One region of the Desulfosporosinus sp. genome, then DNA from elsewhere that is predicted to be linked to it. Evidence: predicted binding sites of a transcription regulator. Region 1 holds the regulator's gene; the other holds the start of a gene.
What was found. The regulator LexA, encoded in region 1, represses DNA repair genes until DNA is damaged. The targets are predictions, from matches to a motif close to CNAACANNTGTTNG.
Positions count from the first base shown of each region.

Region 2: a site for LexA is predicted at 1,640-1,653, ahead of HGJ98_RS21045 (putative DNA modification/repair radical SAM protein). Genes of this name have one in related genera too.

Region 1 is NZ_JABZFS010000013.1:67,231-75,389, forward strand. Features, by position in the region: gene HGJ98_RS02330 (AzlD domain-containing protein) at 1-254, shown strand, start outside; gene HGJ98_RS02335 (hypothetical protein) at 393-554, opposite strand; gene HGJ98_RS02340 (YdiU family protein) at 929-2,404, opposite strand; gene HGJ98_RS02345 (hypothetical protein) at 2,664-2,918, opposite strand; gene HGJ98_RS02350 (D-alanyl-D-alanine carboxypeptidase family protein) at 2,980-3,972, opposite strand; gene HGJ98_RS02355 (M23 family metallopeptidase) at 4,064-4,858, opposite strand; gene lexA (transcriptional repressor LexA) at 4,973-5,587, shown strand; gene HGJ98_RS02365 (D-alanine--D-alanine ligase family protein) at 5,776-6,876, opposite strand; gene lepB (signal peptidase I) at 7,017-7,562, opposite strand; gene HGJ98_RS02375 (methionine gamma-lyase family protein) at 7,629-8,159, opposite strand, start outside.
Region 2 is NZ_JABZFS010000087.1:1,956-10,114, forward strand. Features, by position in the region: gene fliB (flagellin lysine-N-methylase) at 1-73, opposite strand, end outside; gene HGJ98_RS21030 (NUDIX hydrolase) at 279-827, opposite strand; gene HGJ98_RS21035 (ATP-binding protein) at 902-1,177, opposite strand; gene HGJ98_RS21040 (hypothetical protein) at 1,434-1,577, shown strand; gene HGJ98_RS21045 (putative DNA modification/repair radical SAM protein) at 1,697-2,998, shown strand; gene HGJ98_RS21050 (TIGR03915 family putative DNA repair protein) at 2,977-3,834, shown strand; gene HGJ98_RS21055 (C40 family peptidase) at 4,064-5,254, shown strand; gene buk (butyrate kinase) at 5,595-6,653, shown strand; gene HGJ98_RS21065 (bifunctional enoyl-CoA hydratase/phosphate acetyltransferase) at 6,666-7,592, shown strand; gene iorA (indolepyruvate ferredoxin oxidoreductase subunit alpha) at 7,772-8,159, shown strand, end outside.

The sequences.
Region 1 (8,159 bases):
GTGCTCTAGTTTTATTTCGGTTTACGGGGGTACCAACCTGGTTAAACAGATGGCTTAAATATGTACCGGTTGCAATATTGACTGCCTTAATTGTACCGTCATTACTCCTGCCACAGGGATATTTAGATATTAGTTTACAAAACCATTACCTGATCGCGGGTATAGCTGCTGCTATTGTGGCTTACAAAAGCCGTAATATTATTGCTACTTTGGGCATCGGAATGTCAATTATGTTTATCTTGAACGTATTATAGATAATTACTAACTTTAAATACCCTGACACTACGAAAGCGACCTTATTGGTCGCTTTTACGCAAAAAAACGCCACTTTTCTCACGAAAAATGGTGTTTGTAATCTAAATAGCGTATGAACAAAGTTCTTGTTTGATCCGCTATACTTCAATTGATTTCGATAAGGATCCGCGTTTGTGTCCGAAGGTTACGAGGAACTTTTTATAGACTTGATAACATGAAGTTACTATAAATTTAACACTTGCAATTGCTAATAGAACCAACAGGACTATTAAAAACCAAGTAAAAATTGTTTCAGCCATTATTTATTCCCCCTTCAATATTAAATTATTGTATACTCTTTTCCTATTTTAATTATAGCAGAACGAATTCGTAAAAGATAGTGATAGTTCACACATTCTCAAAGTCTTACTCTTTTGACTAGTTTAAATTTTTTAATTATTGTGTCAACGTTAAGAATCAATGATCTTTACATAGTTAAATGCTTGCCTCCGAGCAAAAGAGGCAAGCATTTTATCTTATCTTACTTAGCAGAAAGTATAACTTCGTTGCATACTGCGAGAAGGCTAATACGTGCGAAGACAGTGTCTTCGTCTGTAGCATAAGTGCAACCAACGGTTTCGCTTTCGCTAAGGCTCGGCGAAGCCAGGTTTTCTTTAAATGCTTTTATGTGAGATCAGGTACCACAAAAAGTACGGTAAGGTTGAGTTAAGAGCTCAGGTAATGCAGAGTAATCCTCTTGTTCTGGGGAATGTGCGTAGGGGCTTGAGAGAACCTTGAGAAGCTTCTCCATGACGCTGTAGTCTCCATGTTTCACTGCCGAATCTAAGGCTGCCTCGACCCGATGGTTACGAGGGATTATCGCCGGATTGCTGTTTCGCATCAGCTGATGGGAAGAGGCTTGCGGTTCCTGCTGCCTGCCTAGTCTCGCGTGCCATAGCTCAAGCCACTGAGAAAATTCTTTAGTGCCAAATAGAGCAGTATCCTCCAACCTATCAAACGTTAAAGCCCTAAACGTATTGGTATAGTCAGCACGATATTTCTTCATCATACTGAGCAGATCTTCAATGAGAGATTCATCCTTTGACTCTTCATTAAATAATCCCAATTTCCTTCTCATTCCTGTCAGCCAATTACAGTTATACAACTCAGTGAAGTTTGATATCGCTTCCTGAGCAATCTTGACAGCTTGTTCCTCATTGACATGGAGTAGGGGTAACAGAGTTTCGGCAAACCGTGCAAGATTCCACCCAGCTATACTTGGTTGATTGCCATAAGCATAACGACCTTGAACGTCTATTGAACTGAAGACAGTAGCCGGATCATAGATATCCATAAAGGCGCAAGGACCATAGTCTATGGTTTCTCCGCTAAGTACCATATTATCGGTGTTCATCACCCCATGAATAAAACCAACTATCTGCCAATTAGCAATCAGTCCTGCTTGACGTTTGATTACTTCCTTAAGCAGGGAAAGATAGGGGTTCTCTACATCGTCAACCTCAGGAAAGTGTCGTTGCAAGGTATAATCCGCAAGGGCCCGGAGGTCTTCAACGCTGCCCCAATTTGCAACATATTGAAAGGTACCGACCCGGAGATGACTGGCCGCTACGCGGGTCAGAATTGCACCAGGCAGGGCTGTCTCCCTGAATACAGACTCCCCGGTTGTCACGACTGCTAAGCTGCGGGTGGTTGCTATACCAAGTGCATGCATTGCTTCGCTGATAATGTATTCGCGGAGCATCGGTCCAAGTGCCGCTCGGCCATCTCCTCCACGAGAATATGGCGTTCGGCCTGAACCTTTGAGCTGAATATCAACCCGCTCACCCTGAGGAGTGATCTGCTCACCAAGCAACAAAGCTCGTCCGTCCCCTAACATGGCGAAATGTCCAAATTGATGACCGGCATAAGCTTGAGCAAGAGGAGACGAGCCTTCTGGAACCTGGTTACCGGCTAGCACCGCTACCCCGTCTTTGCTACCCAGCTCCTGGAGGTTCAAACCAAGGGTTAATGCCAAAGGCTCGTTGAGAATGATCAACTTTGGGGACTGGACAGCAGTTGGTTTGAGACTAGTGAACATCAGTTTTGGCAGACGAGCATAACTATTGTCTAAGTTCCATCCGGTTGCATTTATTTCATTTTCTTTAGTCATGGTATCTCCTTTTCTTCTTTAGTTCTCAAACACCATATAGGTCAACATTTTTGGGATATGTACTTTATTCGGATATGATTCTCCATTACATTGTAACCCTTTTTAGTGTCTACCTCTTCAATTATATTATACCGTTACATATACATAGGAAATGAAATGAATTATTCAGGAACATAGGAAAAGCCAGTCTTAAACTGGCTTTCAAACGATTCTTCGAGCTTTTCCTCTTTAAAATCAACGGGTGTGTGAAATGATTAAGTCAACGGACTGAATTGCCCTTTGTTTTAATCTTATAGCTCGTGTTAGGTCCTTTATGCGGGTGATCCGTTGTTTTATCCTCGGTATTTAATAGGACATCGTCAATCTCAATTTCTGCATAGTCCCCCTCGGGGGTTTTAATACACTGGCAACAATCATCACATTGTTTCGTCGGATCTAAATCACAAACATCACAATCACCGCATTCAGTACATACACGATCCTCTAAAATACAGGAATCTCCAAGGTTATTCAAATTTCAAATCCTCCATTAAACTTCTGTGATCAAGTAAATAAATAAGTCCTATGAATACTAGCTAAAACAATCCCGGACTCAAAATTAAGGATCTTGGATCTTTAGCTAGCCCTTTCAGAGCAGCTTTTGGACGCTGCTCAGCCCAGGTCTCATCGAGTAATAAAATAGTATCTTCGTAGCGTTGCTTGCTTCCCAATAAGACCAGCAATAAGTCTCCGTCTGGTCGTGAGACATAAGTTACCAGACATTGTCCTGCTTCTGTCGTAGTTCCCGTTTTTAAACCTTTGTCTCCAGGATAAACCTCAAGGAGTCGATTTGTATTTTGTAAATAGGCATTATGTAATATCCCTTCCGCGTCAGTCCATTGGACATGAGCGCTGACCTCTTGAACAAATCCCATGAGTTCCTCATTCTCGATAAATTGAAGGGCAATTTTACTCAGATCATTGGCTGTAGTGTATTGGCCTGGTTCGGGCATTCCATGCGGGGTTGTAAAGTGAGTATTTTGACACCCAAGAGTAGCCGCATATTCGTTCATTCTCTGAGCAAAGGCTGGAATTGACCCACTGATTTTCACCGCCAAAGCTGCAGCTGCATCGTTAGAACTATTAACATAAAGGGCAGTTAATAAGTTTTGCACGGATATTTGGTCACCTGGTCTGAGTCCTAGTCGAGAGCCTTCAACATTTACTTCCGTTCCGACTTTTATGATATCCGTCGTTTTTAATACATCAATTGCTATAAGCCCAGTGATTAGTTTTAACGTACTGGCAGGGGCTCGTTGGGTATCTGGGTTATGGGATTTCAAAATTTGATTTGTCTCAGGATTAATAAGGACATAGCTCAAGTCTTGCGTTGAAAGATTTGTTTTAATTGAATTTGACTTCGGTATATCTTGTTTTGTCTCAGCGATTGCTGGTTTGATCACTGGGTTGAGGTTTGCTGTACTTAGATAATGAACTGACACTAATAAAATAAAAATGGTTAGAATGGATATCGTCATTCTCTTAAGTTTAGATTTAACTCTCGAATATCGCTGTTTAGGTTGTTTCACAATAACCCCTCTTTTTGTAACTATAAACAACGACATTATAACTAATTTAGGGAATAGAGGCAAGCTTAATGAATCTCTAAGCAGAACATGGCTATTTTCCTTCCTCCCAAATTTGCCATACTACCAAAAAAGGATAGGGATTAATCCATTGCCCGTTAGGGAGTTCAATACCAAGATGAAGATGATCGGGTGTCGTTAAAGCATCTCCTGTATGTCCCATCCCTCCAATTAGCTCCCCCGCTTCTATTCGATTCCCTTTACAAAGTTCCGGGGAAATATATTGGAGGTGTGCGTAATAATAGTAATTCCCATCGTCTCCGCGTACACCCACACGTTCTCCTCCCAGACGATTCCAACCAAGCTGTTCGATTATCCCCCCGCAAATATTGACGACGGGCGTACCTTCTTTTCCAAATACATCCGTACCTTCATGTCTGCGTGCTCCTCCTTCTCGATCAGCACCAAAACTATCTTCGAACCAATACTTTCCGATGACCGGAAAATGATATAGATTTGGTTGGAAATAGGAATACTGCTTAAGAATTTCACGATGTCTTCCCACAAGCTTAACTGTTTCCTCCCGGAGTACACCCCACTTTAGATCTGAGAAAGGAACATTAGCATTAAGTTGGTCAACTAGGGGTTGGGCCTCTCTTTGTGGAATTGTCGAACGTATTGCTAACAAGTCCTCATAGGAGATAAACGAAGATCTGTTTTTTTCTTCTAGACATTGTTTAACTAGTGTTGGAGGTATTGAACTGAAATACGGATAAATATCTGGAGATATGTTCGGTGGACGATGGATTACCTGCCAAGAAACTATCCCTATAATAATCAGAATGCACAACTGTGTAAATCCTCGAAATAAGTTAAAGGGAAATTTCATAGTTTCCTCCTACTCTACATTTATAGGTTTATGGTTTTGCTTTTAACGAACATTTGTTTGCACATTTTCGAGAAGAATGGTACAATATTCCTTAATAGATGGGGGTGTTTTTTTATGTACCCGGATTTATCTCAGCGACAAACAAAGATTTTGGAATTTATTAAGGATCAAATACGAAAAAAAGGATATCCACCTGCCGTTCGGGAGATAGGGGAAGCTGTTGGCCTGCTATCTAGCTCTACGGTGCATGGCCACCTCCAGACTTTGGAGGAAAAAGGATATATCCGACGTGATCCTACCAAGCCAAGGGCAATCGAGATTCTGGATAGTTCTAGTGAAGTACTCCATATTCAGAACGTAGTGCAAGTCCCAATTGTAGGACATGTTACAGCCGGCCAGCCTATTACAGCTATCGAAAACATCGAAGGTACCTTTCCTCTCTCGGCTGATTTTGTTCGCCAGGACAACATGTTCATGCTTCGTGTGCAAGGAGAGAGCATGATTGAAGCAGGAATTTTAGATGGGGATTACATTATCGTCCGTCAACAGAATCAGGCTCGCAATGGCGAAATTGTTGTGGCCTTAATTGGTGATGAGGCTACAGTAAAACGCTTCTATAAAGAAAGAACGCTCATTCGACTCCAACCGGAGAATTCTGCAATGGAGCCGATCTACTCTCAAGATGTTTCAATCTTAGGAAAAGTTGTTGGTGTTTTCCGTTCTCTCTAAGATATAAGGCACTTATAACAAGATATGCTCTAGACAAAAAAGTTAACCTTATTACCTTTATATTTCTTCAAAAAAATAGTCTATGTTCTTCTTTTGTTTGCTCAGACTGTCGTTACCTTATGTTTTCTAAGTAATTAAAAAGCCGGTTCTCCTTTTTGAGGAAAACCGGCTTTTATCTTTGCTTTAAGTTAGATTGAGATTTTGCTGATTTGCTTGTCCTTGAACCGTTCCAGGCCTAAAGAGATTAGACGGTCAATCAATTCAGGATAGGGTATTCCAGTAGCCTCCCAAAGCTTAGGATACATTGAAATTTCCGTAAAACCTGGTAAGGTATTTATCTCATTAACAAATATTTCACGTTTAGACGTTACAAAAAAATCAACTCGACTTAATCCGTTAGCTTCAACTGCACGAAAGGCTTCAATAGCCATGCTTTGTAATTCTTTAATCACTGAGTCCTCTAAGGCAGCTGGAATCAACAGACTGGATCCAATGTTTGAATATTTTGCTTCATAAGTATAAAACTCTTGCGCAGGTAAAACTTCCCCTGGAATCGACGCTATAGGCGCATCATTTCCCAGGACTGAGACTTCTATTTCTTGACCAATGATGGTCTCTTCTATGACGATTTTGCGATCAAAGATAGCTGCGGTCTTCAGGGCTTCCATCAACTCTTCACGATCATGAGCTTTAGAAATACCCACACTAGATCCTAAATTGGCAGGTTTTACGAAGCATGGATAACCTATCGTTTCTTCAATCTCGTTCAGACATTGTTCCGGACCATTGAGGAATTCAGATCGCAAAAGAGTAACATAGCGGGCTAAGGGCAGATTCTTTTCCAGAAAAACCGCTTTCATACGATCTTTATCCATACCAAGAGAGGATCCTAATACCCCTGAACCTACATAGGGAACATTAGCCATTTCAAGTAAACCCTGAAGAGTTCCATCTTCTCCAAAAGGACCGTGAAGGACCGGAAAAATAAGGTCAAACTTCCCTTGATCTGGGAGGGTATGCCCATTTAAAGACATAAAACGTGGGTTGGTTGGATCAATAACCAGATTAACCTGAATGGACTCATTTGGTTCAGGAAATCCATCCTTTAAAAGAGTTTCTGGTAAGACACCCCAAAACCATTGGCCTTGTTTACTAATACCGATGGTTTCAACCTTGTAACGGTTTCGGTCGATTGCTTTGTATATTGACCGTGCAGAATTTAATGAAACCTCATGCTCACCTGAGCGACCGCCAAAAAGAAGAACGACGTTTAGTTTGTGATCATCCACAATACTCCACCCTCTCAATAAGTAGTTAGATAGTAAAGTAAACCAGTATGTGCTCACTGTCCCATAAATTTTAAACTAGCCTCTCGGGATAAAGGTGCAACTTATAAAAGTATATGCGTAAAAACGAAAAAAGCTCCCACCTAACGGGCAAGAGCTCCTATTTGATCTATTGGCCAATATCGAAAAAGAGTTCTTCCAGTAATATTTTCGACGGGTAGAAATCCCCATTCTCTAGAGTCCGCACTGTTGTTGCGATTATCTCCCATAACAAAGACCGAATTGTTGGGAACCACTATTGGACCGAAATCCTTCATTGATGTTTCAAATAAATAGGGTTCATAAAGAGGTTGATCGTTAACATAGGTTTTCTTATTTCGTATTTCAACTTTATCCCCTGCTAAACCCACGACTCGCTTAATATAGTCATCCGTGGCATGAGCACTTGGCGGTGGATGAAAAACAATAATATCTCCAGGACTAATATGATCGAACCGTTTAAAGAAAAACTTGTCCACTATGACTCGGTCCTCGAGCTGAATGGTTGGAAGCATGGAACCCGTTGGGATTTTACGTGCTTCAATAACATAGGTGCGCAAAACCCAAGAAAGAGCAAAGGCAATGAGGACAATTTCTACGAGTTCTATCAAAAAACGTGCTGAACTTTTTGGTTTCTCAGATTCTTCCATATAAGCACCTCTTTTCCCCTTACATAGTAACACAGATCTACGGATGTTTAAATGGTTTAAACCTCTCTAGCGCAGCAGCCCTTGTTCCCACATAGTTAGGGCTGCTAAGATATTCCCCATTTGAACATAGGTGTAGGATATACCACCTTGCTGATAAACAATATACGGTTCACGAAGAGGTCCGTCAGCGGAAAATTCGCTGGTGGATCCTTGGATAAACGTTCCGCCAGCCATAATGATTTTATCTTCATATCCCGGCATTTCCGACGGGATAGGTAAAACATGAGAATCAATGGGTGATCCTTTTTGAAGACCTTGGCAGAAAGCAATCATTTTTTCTTGAGATCCAAGTTTGACTGCTTGAATGAGATCTGTTCTCGGGGCTTCCGGTTCCGGATGGACTTCAAACCCTAAAGCTCGCCAAAAGGCGGCAGAAAAGACTGCCCCTTTAATAGATTCGGAAACGGTTAAAGGGCTGAAGAATAAACCTTGATAAAATAAACGCTGCCACTCTAAAGTTGCTCCCATGTGCCCGCCAACCCCTGGTGCCGTTAGGCGCTGGGCACTAAGCTCCACTAAATCTGAGCGCCCGGCTAC
Region 2 (8,159 bases), on a different contig from region 1:
CGCAGGCAGAACCTATGCAATTGAAAGACTTTAGGTAGAGAGGCATTTGTATCTCTTTCGTTATTTTAGCCATGTATTTTACCTCATATCCATTTAAAATGTTAAGATTAATAGGTATATACGGTTTAATAGGTATATACGGTGAAAAATAATATAGCTTCATACTATGGTAGTAAAAATATAACGATGGAGTATTTTTTGCTCGGCGACACTCTCCACAGACACTATCGTGCCTTTCGGTCCATGGGATACACGGTATTATTTCTTTAGCGGATCCATTAACGTATCAATCCTTTATTAACAAGATCATCTAATATTCGTACATCTGTAGGAAATGCAAGCACTATATTTTGTTCCTTGATCTCTGCAGTCGAAAAGAAATCTAATGCTTCTACATCATCTCCCGGAGCTATATCTCCAAGATGTTCTTCTACTAAAAACCATATTCCCACTGTGTGCTGTGCCGGATTATGGAAATTTGAATGTATATCAAATACTGTACTTAATTTGATATCCAGATTCGTTTCCTCTTTCATTTCTCGAATCAAGGCTTCTTTAGCATCCTCGTAATACTCCACATACCCGCAGGGAATACACCACATATCACGATGGCTTGAATTTCTCCTTCTTCCCAAAAGTATCTTTTTGTTTCTAATAATTATGGCAGCAACTCCTACTGCAGGATTCTGATAAAATATTCTATTACAGTTTACACATTTGGGTCTACTAAGGGAAAATGTCTCTTCTAAGGATAGTTTGCCACCACAATGGGGGCAAAATTTATACCGCATATTGTTTTCACAGATCCTTAACTCTTCAGAATTCATTTCGTCCACCTACCTATTACCCTACAGCAGGGGAGTGTTTATTAATGATTTTACGCAACTGTCAAGGAATTAAGTTAAGCAACATTTTCAGTAAATAGACTAGTTGGAATAGGAAGTTTTATAGTAAAAGTAGTTCCTTCACCAAGCTTTGAGGTAACAATTATTGTTCCCTTATGTCTGTCAACGATATTTTTACATACACATAAACCCAATCCGGTACCGCCTTCTTTTGTTGTAAAAAACGGCTCAAAAATGTTAACAATACATTCTTCAGGAATACCGCAGCCAGAATCACTTATACTTAATGTAATGAAATCCTCTGTCTTTTTATACTGGGTATAAACATCTATTCACTCCCTGTTTCTGTCACCTCGTTCTTATTAAGTAGAAAGGTGCTTTTAAGTAAAGGAACCTAGAGAAAAAATACAAAGCATAACCTGCATTATCATCTTTGGTTACCAATAATGCTTATATGCGAAAATCCCCGTTCAGTATACTTCAATATAAATGCAAAAGGTGGTGAGGATTGTAAGTATTAATACAGCAATTTAAGTAGGAACTTAGTGAAATATGATTGAGTGAATCAATAATAGTCGAAAATATGACATGGCAATCAAGATAGTAATGGAGATTATTAGTGAAAAAGGAAGAAAACTGTGGTTATTGAAAATGGAATCTGGAGCAATGAACTATGGATTACTTCATGGTGATCGTGGGATTGGAGAAATTCAAGGAGTTGCCATTATATAAAAAATAAGAGAAACCAAAAACATCTGTAAAACTACAAGCGTTTGGTTTTACCCCCTTTGACAAGAACGTATGTTTCCTTTATTATAAAGTTTAGAGAAACAAGTTAGAGGTGTTTAACCATTGATATTTTTGATAAACTGACAGTTTTGTCAGATTCAGCGAAATATGATGTTGCATGTACTTCTAGTGGAGTCGATAGAAAAGGGAAGTTCGGCAGTATCGGAAGTGCCGCTAAAGCTGGCATATGTCACAGTTTTTCAGCTGATGGGCGGTGCATATCCTTACTGAAGGTCCTGTTGACGAATGTCTGTATTTATGATTGTCAATACTGTATCAATCGTGTATCAAATGATACCTTAAGAGTGGCATTTACGCCCCAAGAACTTGCCGAACTTACAATAAATTTCTACCGACGAAACTATATAGAGGGCTTGTTTCTAAGCTCCGGAGTAATTAAAAGTCCTAACTATACAACTGAACAATTAATTAAAGCTCTTGAGTTGTTGCGAAAGGTTTATAACTTTAATGGCTATATTCATGTTAAGGCTATACCGGGAGCTGATAGTGAGCTCATTACTCGTCTAGGGCTTTTAGCTGATCGGATGAGTGTTAATATTGAGCTGCCTTCTCAGGAGAGTCTGAAACTTTTAGCTCCGAACAAGACAAAGGAGTCCATCCTTCGTCCAATGGGACTGATTTCAGCCAAGATCCAGGAAAACTGTACAGATCTTGTAAAATATCGTCATGCTTCGAAATTTGTGCCGGCTGGTCAGAGCACCCAGCTGATTGTGGGGGCAACTCCTGATACTGACCACAAAATATTAACTCTAACTGAAGGGTTGTACAGAAAATACCATCTTAAAAGGGTCTTTTTCTCAGCATATATGCCAATATCAGAGAATTCCCTCTTGCCTTCAAGGGATACGAAACCACCACTCTTGCGGGAGCATCGGTTATACCAGGCTGATTGGCTATTGCGTTTTTACGGCTTTGAGGCTAAAGAACTACTCGATGAACATAATCCCAATTTCAACCTACAAGTTGATCCTAAGTGCAATTGGGCTCTTAACCATTTAGATATATTTCCGCTTGAAATTAATAAAGCACCCTATGAGATGCTTTTGAGAGTGCCGGGAATAGGGGTTACTAGTGCTCAACGAATTCTATCAGCTAGAAGAAACGGAGCGCTAGATTTTTCAGGCCTTAAAAAGATAGGTGTTGTCCTAAAACGAGCGCAGTATTTTGTAACCTGTAAGGGAAAGGTTTTGGAGGGACTGAAAATAACTTCAGATGGAGCCATTAGATCCCTAATGGCAGATCAGTATAAGCTTCCGTCACAGTTTCCTGAACAGCTCTCATTTTTTACCGAACCGTTGGTTAAAAGAGAGGATGTGCAACAATGCCTGACGGGACAGATATAGTCTACGCTTATGATGGAAGTTTTGAGGGACTAATGTGTTGCGTCTTTGCCAGCTATGAGTTCAAGGAAATCCCAAGCCTTATACGGCCGCCCAGTGATCAACAGACTCTTTTTGATACGGCAAAATGGATTGAAACGGATGAACACAAGGCGGACAGGGTCTACAACTCAATTCCGATGAAGATATCCTCTCTAGCCCAGGACTTGGTGAAACTTGGTTTCTTAACTTGTGTTCCGAACAAGGAATTGTTAATCCTCCATTTTCTGCGTTTAGGATTTAAACATGGGGGCAAGGTAATGACTATGCTTACTGATGATATAGTTTGTTCTCTCCAAAAAGCAGTACAACACTTAACATCGGAGAGTCATAAGTTCAAGGGTTTCGTTCGGTTTTCTGTCTACGGTGAAGTGCTTGTAGCAGTCATTGAACCTAAGAATTATGTCCTTCCTCTTTTGTCACCGCATTTTTGTGATCGATACCGGAGTGAACGGTTTATGATTTATGATAAAACTCATAGGATGGCCTTAATCTATCAGTCGAAAAAGGCAGAGCTGATATCTGTTGACGAGTTAACTTTGCCAGAAATTGATTCTGCAGAGGTGGAATACCGTCGATTATGGAAACAATTCTTTAAAACGATTGCCATTGAAGACAGGATTAACCCGCGCTGTCAAAGGACTTTGATGCCAAAACGTTATTGGGGTCAAATGACCGAATTAAACGAAAAGGATGAGTTTGCACGATGGCAAGTGGCTGAGACAGGAACAGGAACGAGGCTGTCAGGTACTGAGGTTTGCACTAGGGATCCTCTATCCACTTACAGGATAAGCAACTGAAATATAAACCAAAAACTATAGGCAGGATGTTAAAGCGCTTACTTTAATAATTTAAAAGAGGCGCTTTTTCAATGCAGATAAGGGAATGGACTGAAAATTAATAAAGTGTGAATTAAAACAAGGAAATTAATTGCTTCATAGCGAATTAACATATCTTAAAGAAAAGAATGTTGCTAACACAACGCCATGAGATTGAAGAAGAAAATGCATTTAAGGGGTTAAGTTGAATATGATCAGGATACAGTTTTTGCGTAAGACAACCCTAGTCAGTATGATTGGAGTCTTTCTATTAGCCTCGGTATCTATACCGGCCCGAGCTGATAACCTACAGCAGCAACTGACTCAATCTCAACAACAAGTAAATCAATTAAATGGAGTATTGAGTGCTCAGAAAGAAAAAGTTGCAGATGCAACGGCACAGCTTTTGGCTTTAAAGCAATCTGTAGAGGCATTAAATAATAGTATAGCGCGGGAACAAGCCAAACTCACCGAGGAACAAAATCATCTGAACGAATTGGAAAACGAGCAACAGAAACTTGAAACTAAACGTCAAGAATACATTAAAGCTCTAGGACAAGTTTTAAGAAGTAACTATGAAGATGGTGCCACTACATACCTGGCTGTTTTGTTTGAAGCCACTAGTTTATCAGATTTTATTGATCGTGCAGACAAGATTCAGATGGTCGTTCAGACTCATAGTAAGCTTCAAGAAGACATTATACAGTTAAAACAGACCATGAATCACCAGATGGAACAGATAGAACAGAAGAAGAAAACTATTCAAGCTACGATTCAAGATAAAACTGAAACCCAACAAACTGTACAACAAGTACTCGATAAGCAACAGGTTATCCTTGATCAATTAAGCAAAGAAGAAAAAGTGGCACTTAATGCTTCCATATCGGCTAAAGCTAAGGTTAATCGCATACAACAATTAATTGAACAGGAAAAACTTGAAGCAGCCTATGCAGCAAAAGAAAAGGAGTCTCCCGGTTCAGTTTCACAGGGATCTTCAAGTCGAGGGGTTGCAGGTACGGTTGCTATTACGGGTGGAGCTAAACAACTTCTTAATTTCGCTGCTAACTTTTTAGGCACGAAGTATGTATGGGGGGGGACGTCTCCCTCACCGGGATTTGACTGTTCGGGATATGTTCAATACGTATACCGAAAAAGTGGCATATCTCTGAGTAGAACCTCCGAACAGCAGTTTAAAAATGGAGTTTCCGTCAAAAAGGCTGACCTAAAGCCTGGTGATTTAGTGTTTTTTGCCACATACTCTTCTGGAGCATCCCATGTTGGAATCTACGTTGGAAATAACACTATGATTCATTCTTCCTCGGGTGGTGTATCTTACGATGACATGACCACCTCTTATTGGGCAAAACGATATCTCGGTGCCCGGCGTGTTATAGCTTCATAAATGGGAAGTGGATTATATTTCATTAATGATTATTAGCCCTTCCTCCGGGAAGATACCCAGTGGATCAGGGGCGGAATTTTAGTGTTCCTACAGCGTTTAATTGTCTGAGGAACACTTTCCTTTTTGTAAAGCAAACTTTTATGCTCTGACGTCATACTATTTTGGGAATATAACGAAGGAGTATCTTATTGCCCGGAACAGAAGATAATACACAAGATAGTATTAGTTTTAGGTAGATTTGCAAGGTTTTTTGAAGCGCTTAGTGGATTTAAATATTCTCTTTGCTTTATGATATAATTTACGAGTTGTAAGATAGATATGGTTGTAAAGGAGGAAGTTAGTGAAAGTACTTGCTATAAATCCGGGTTCAACTTCAACAAAGGTCGCAGCTTATGAAAGTGAGACCTGTCTTTGGAAACAAGTAATTGATCACCCGTCCAAGGATATTAACGCTTTCCCTCGCGTGGTTGATCAATGTGACTATCGAATTCTAACTATTCTAAGCTTGCTAAAAGAAAATGGAACCCCGTTAAATTCTTTTGATGGAATTGTGGGACGTGGCGGTATGCTCAAACCTCTTGTAGGAGGCACTTATGTTGTTGATCAACACCTAGTAAATGTCCTACAAAATGCGCCGGGTGGGGAACACGCTTCAAATCTAGGTGGAATCATGGCCTATTCCCTGGGACAGAGAATTAATGTCCCAGTGTATATTGTGGATCCTGTATCAGTTGACGAATTTGAGCCGGTCGCTAGGCTTTCCGGACTTTCAGAAATACCACGTAGAAGTCAATCTCACGCTTTAAACATGAAGGCTGTCGCTCGAAAAGTGGCTTCTCAGATGGGAAAAGCCTACCATGAGGTTAATCTGATTATTGCCCATTTGGGCGGAGGAATTTCGGTGGCTCCACACCGTAAGGGAAAAATGATTGATGTGAACAATGCCAACAATGAAGGGCCATATTCTGTTGAACGTTGTGGCACCCTACCTGTTTCTGAACTCGTGAAACTCTGTTATTCTGGTAAGTACACAGAACAAGAAATGCGAACAAAGATCCTCAGAGAAGGCGGTATGTACGGATACCTTGGGACTAAAGATGCGCGGGAAGCCGAGAAACGTATGAACGAAGGTGACTTGTATGCCGGGCTTATCCTAGAGGGTCTGTGTTATCAAGTGGCTAAGGAAATTGGTGCGATGGCTACAGTATTAGCTGGAGAGATCGATCATATTATCCTAACTGGAGGACTTGCTTATTCAGAATTTATCACCTCAGAAATTGTTCGGAGAGTATCCTTTATTTCCCCAGTTATTGTAGTCCCTGGAGAAGAGGAGATGGAAGCATTAGCTCTCGGTGCATTGAGGGTCCTTCATGGTGAAGAGAAGGCTAAGACCTACTAGGAATAAGGGTTTTTGAATTGGGGTGAAAGAATGCGCTTTAGCGGATTTGATGCTTTATATGAGAGGGCGAAAAGTTTAGGTCGGGCCAAGGTTGCCGTAGCGGCTGCTGCAGATAAAGATGTTATGGAATCCATCAAACTAGCTGAAAAAGAAGGTTTAATTACACCTGTGCTAATTGGTGATGTTGAAATAATTAAGAGATTATCGCTAGAGATAGGGTTAGGCTTGCAAAGAGCAGAGTTAATTCATGAGCCAGATCCGCTGAAAGCTGCACATAGGGCAGTTGATGCTATAGTTGATGGGCAAGCGCATTTCTTGATGAAGGGGCTTATCAATAGTTCGGATTTTTTAAGAGCAGTGCTTCGTTCAGAACAAGGTCTTCGGACAGGACGGTTACTAAGTCACCTGGCTGCATTTCAAGTTCCCGGGTTTTCTCGTTTGCTATTTGTTACTGACGGGGGTATGAATATTGCTCCAAGTCTTACTCAGAAAAAGGAAATATTAGAGAATAGCCTATGTTATTTGCAGGGCATTGGGATGGATTTGGTAAAAGTAATACTTCTAGCTGCTAACGAAACAGTAGATTCAAAAATGCCTGCGACAATGGATGCTCAGGCGCTTGTGAAAATGGGCCAAGCAGGAAAATTCCCAGGGGCAATCGTGGAAGGTCCCTTGGCACTCGATGGTGCGGTCAGCGCAGTAGCTTTGAAACACAAGGGAATTCACAGTAAGATCAACGGAGATGTAGATCTATTCTTAACTCCTACTATAGAAGTAGGAAATGTTTTGGGTAAATCGATGGTTTATTTTGCTGGAGCCACAATGGCGGGAATTGTACTTGGGGCTCAAGTTCCCATCGTGTTGACCTCGAGAAGTGATACTCCTCGGAATAAGTTCATGGCTTTGACTATGGCTGCGCTGAATCGAACAATATCGTAACAAGGGAATTTATGTTTGTCCAAATTAACAGGAAGTAGATTATTATTTAAAAATGAACGTATTAACTTCATATGGAATCTTCTCACCCCTTTACATACTTCTATTCTTTAAGTTAAAATAGAAAAATGGACAAGTTATAAGGTGATGATATTCCACTAAGGGGGGAGACAAATATATACATGAAAACATTAATGACAGGCAATGAGGCAATTGCTCGGGGAGTCTACGAATATGGCGTCAGCGTTGCTGCGGCTTATCCTGGTACTCCAAGTACTGAAATCCTCGAAAATATTGCAAAATACCCAGAAGTTTATTCTCAGTGGTCTCCTAATGAAAAGGTAGCTATGGAAGTCGGCATCGGAGCGGCCATTGCTGGTGCGCGCTCTATTGTTGCTATGAAAATGGTAGGAGTTAATGTTGCCGCCGATCCACTTTTTACTGTTGCTTACACCGGAGTCCGTGCAGGCTTAGTCTTAATATCAGCAGATGATCCAGGGATGCATTCTTCTCAAAATGAGCAAGACAACAGACTTTACGCGGCATTTGCTAAGATACCGCTATTAGAAC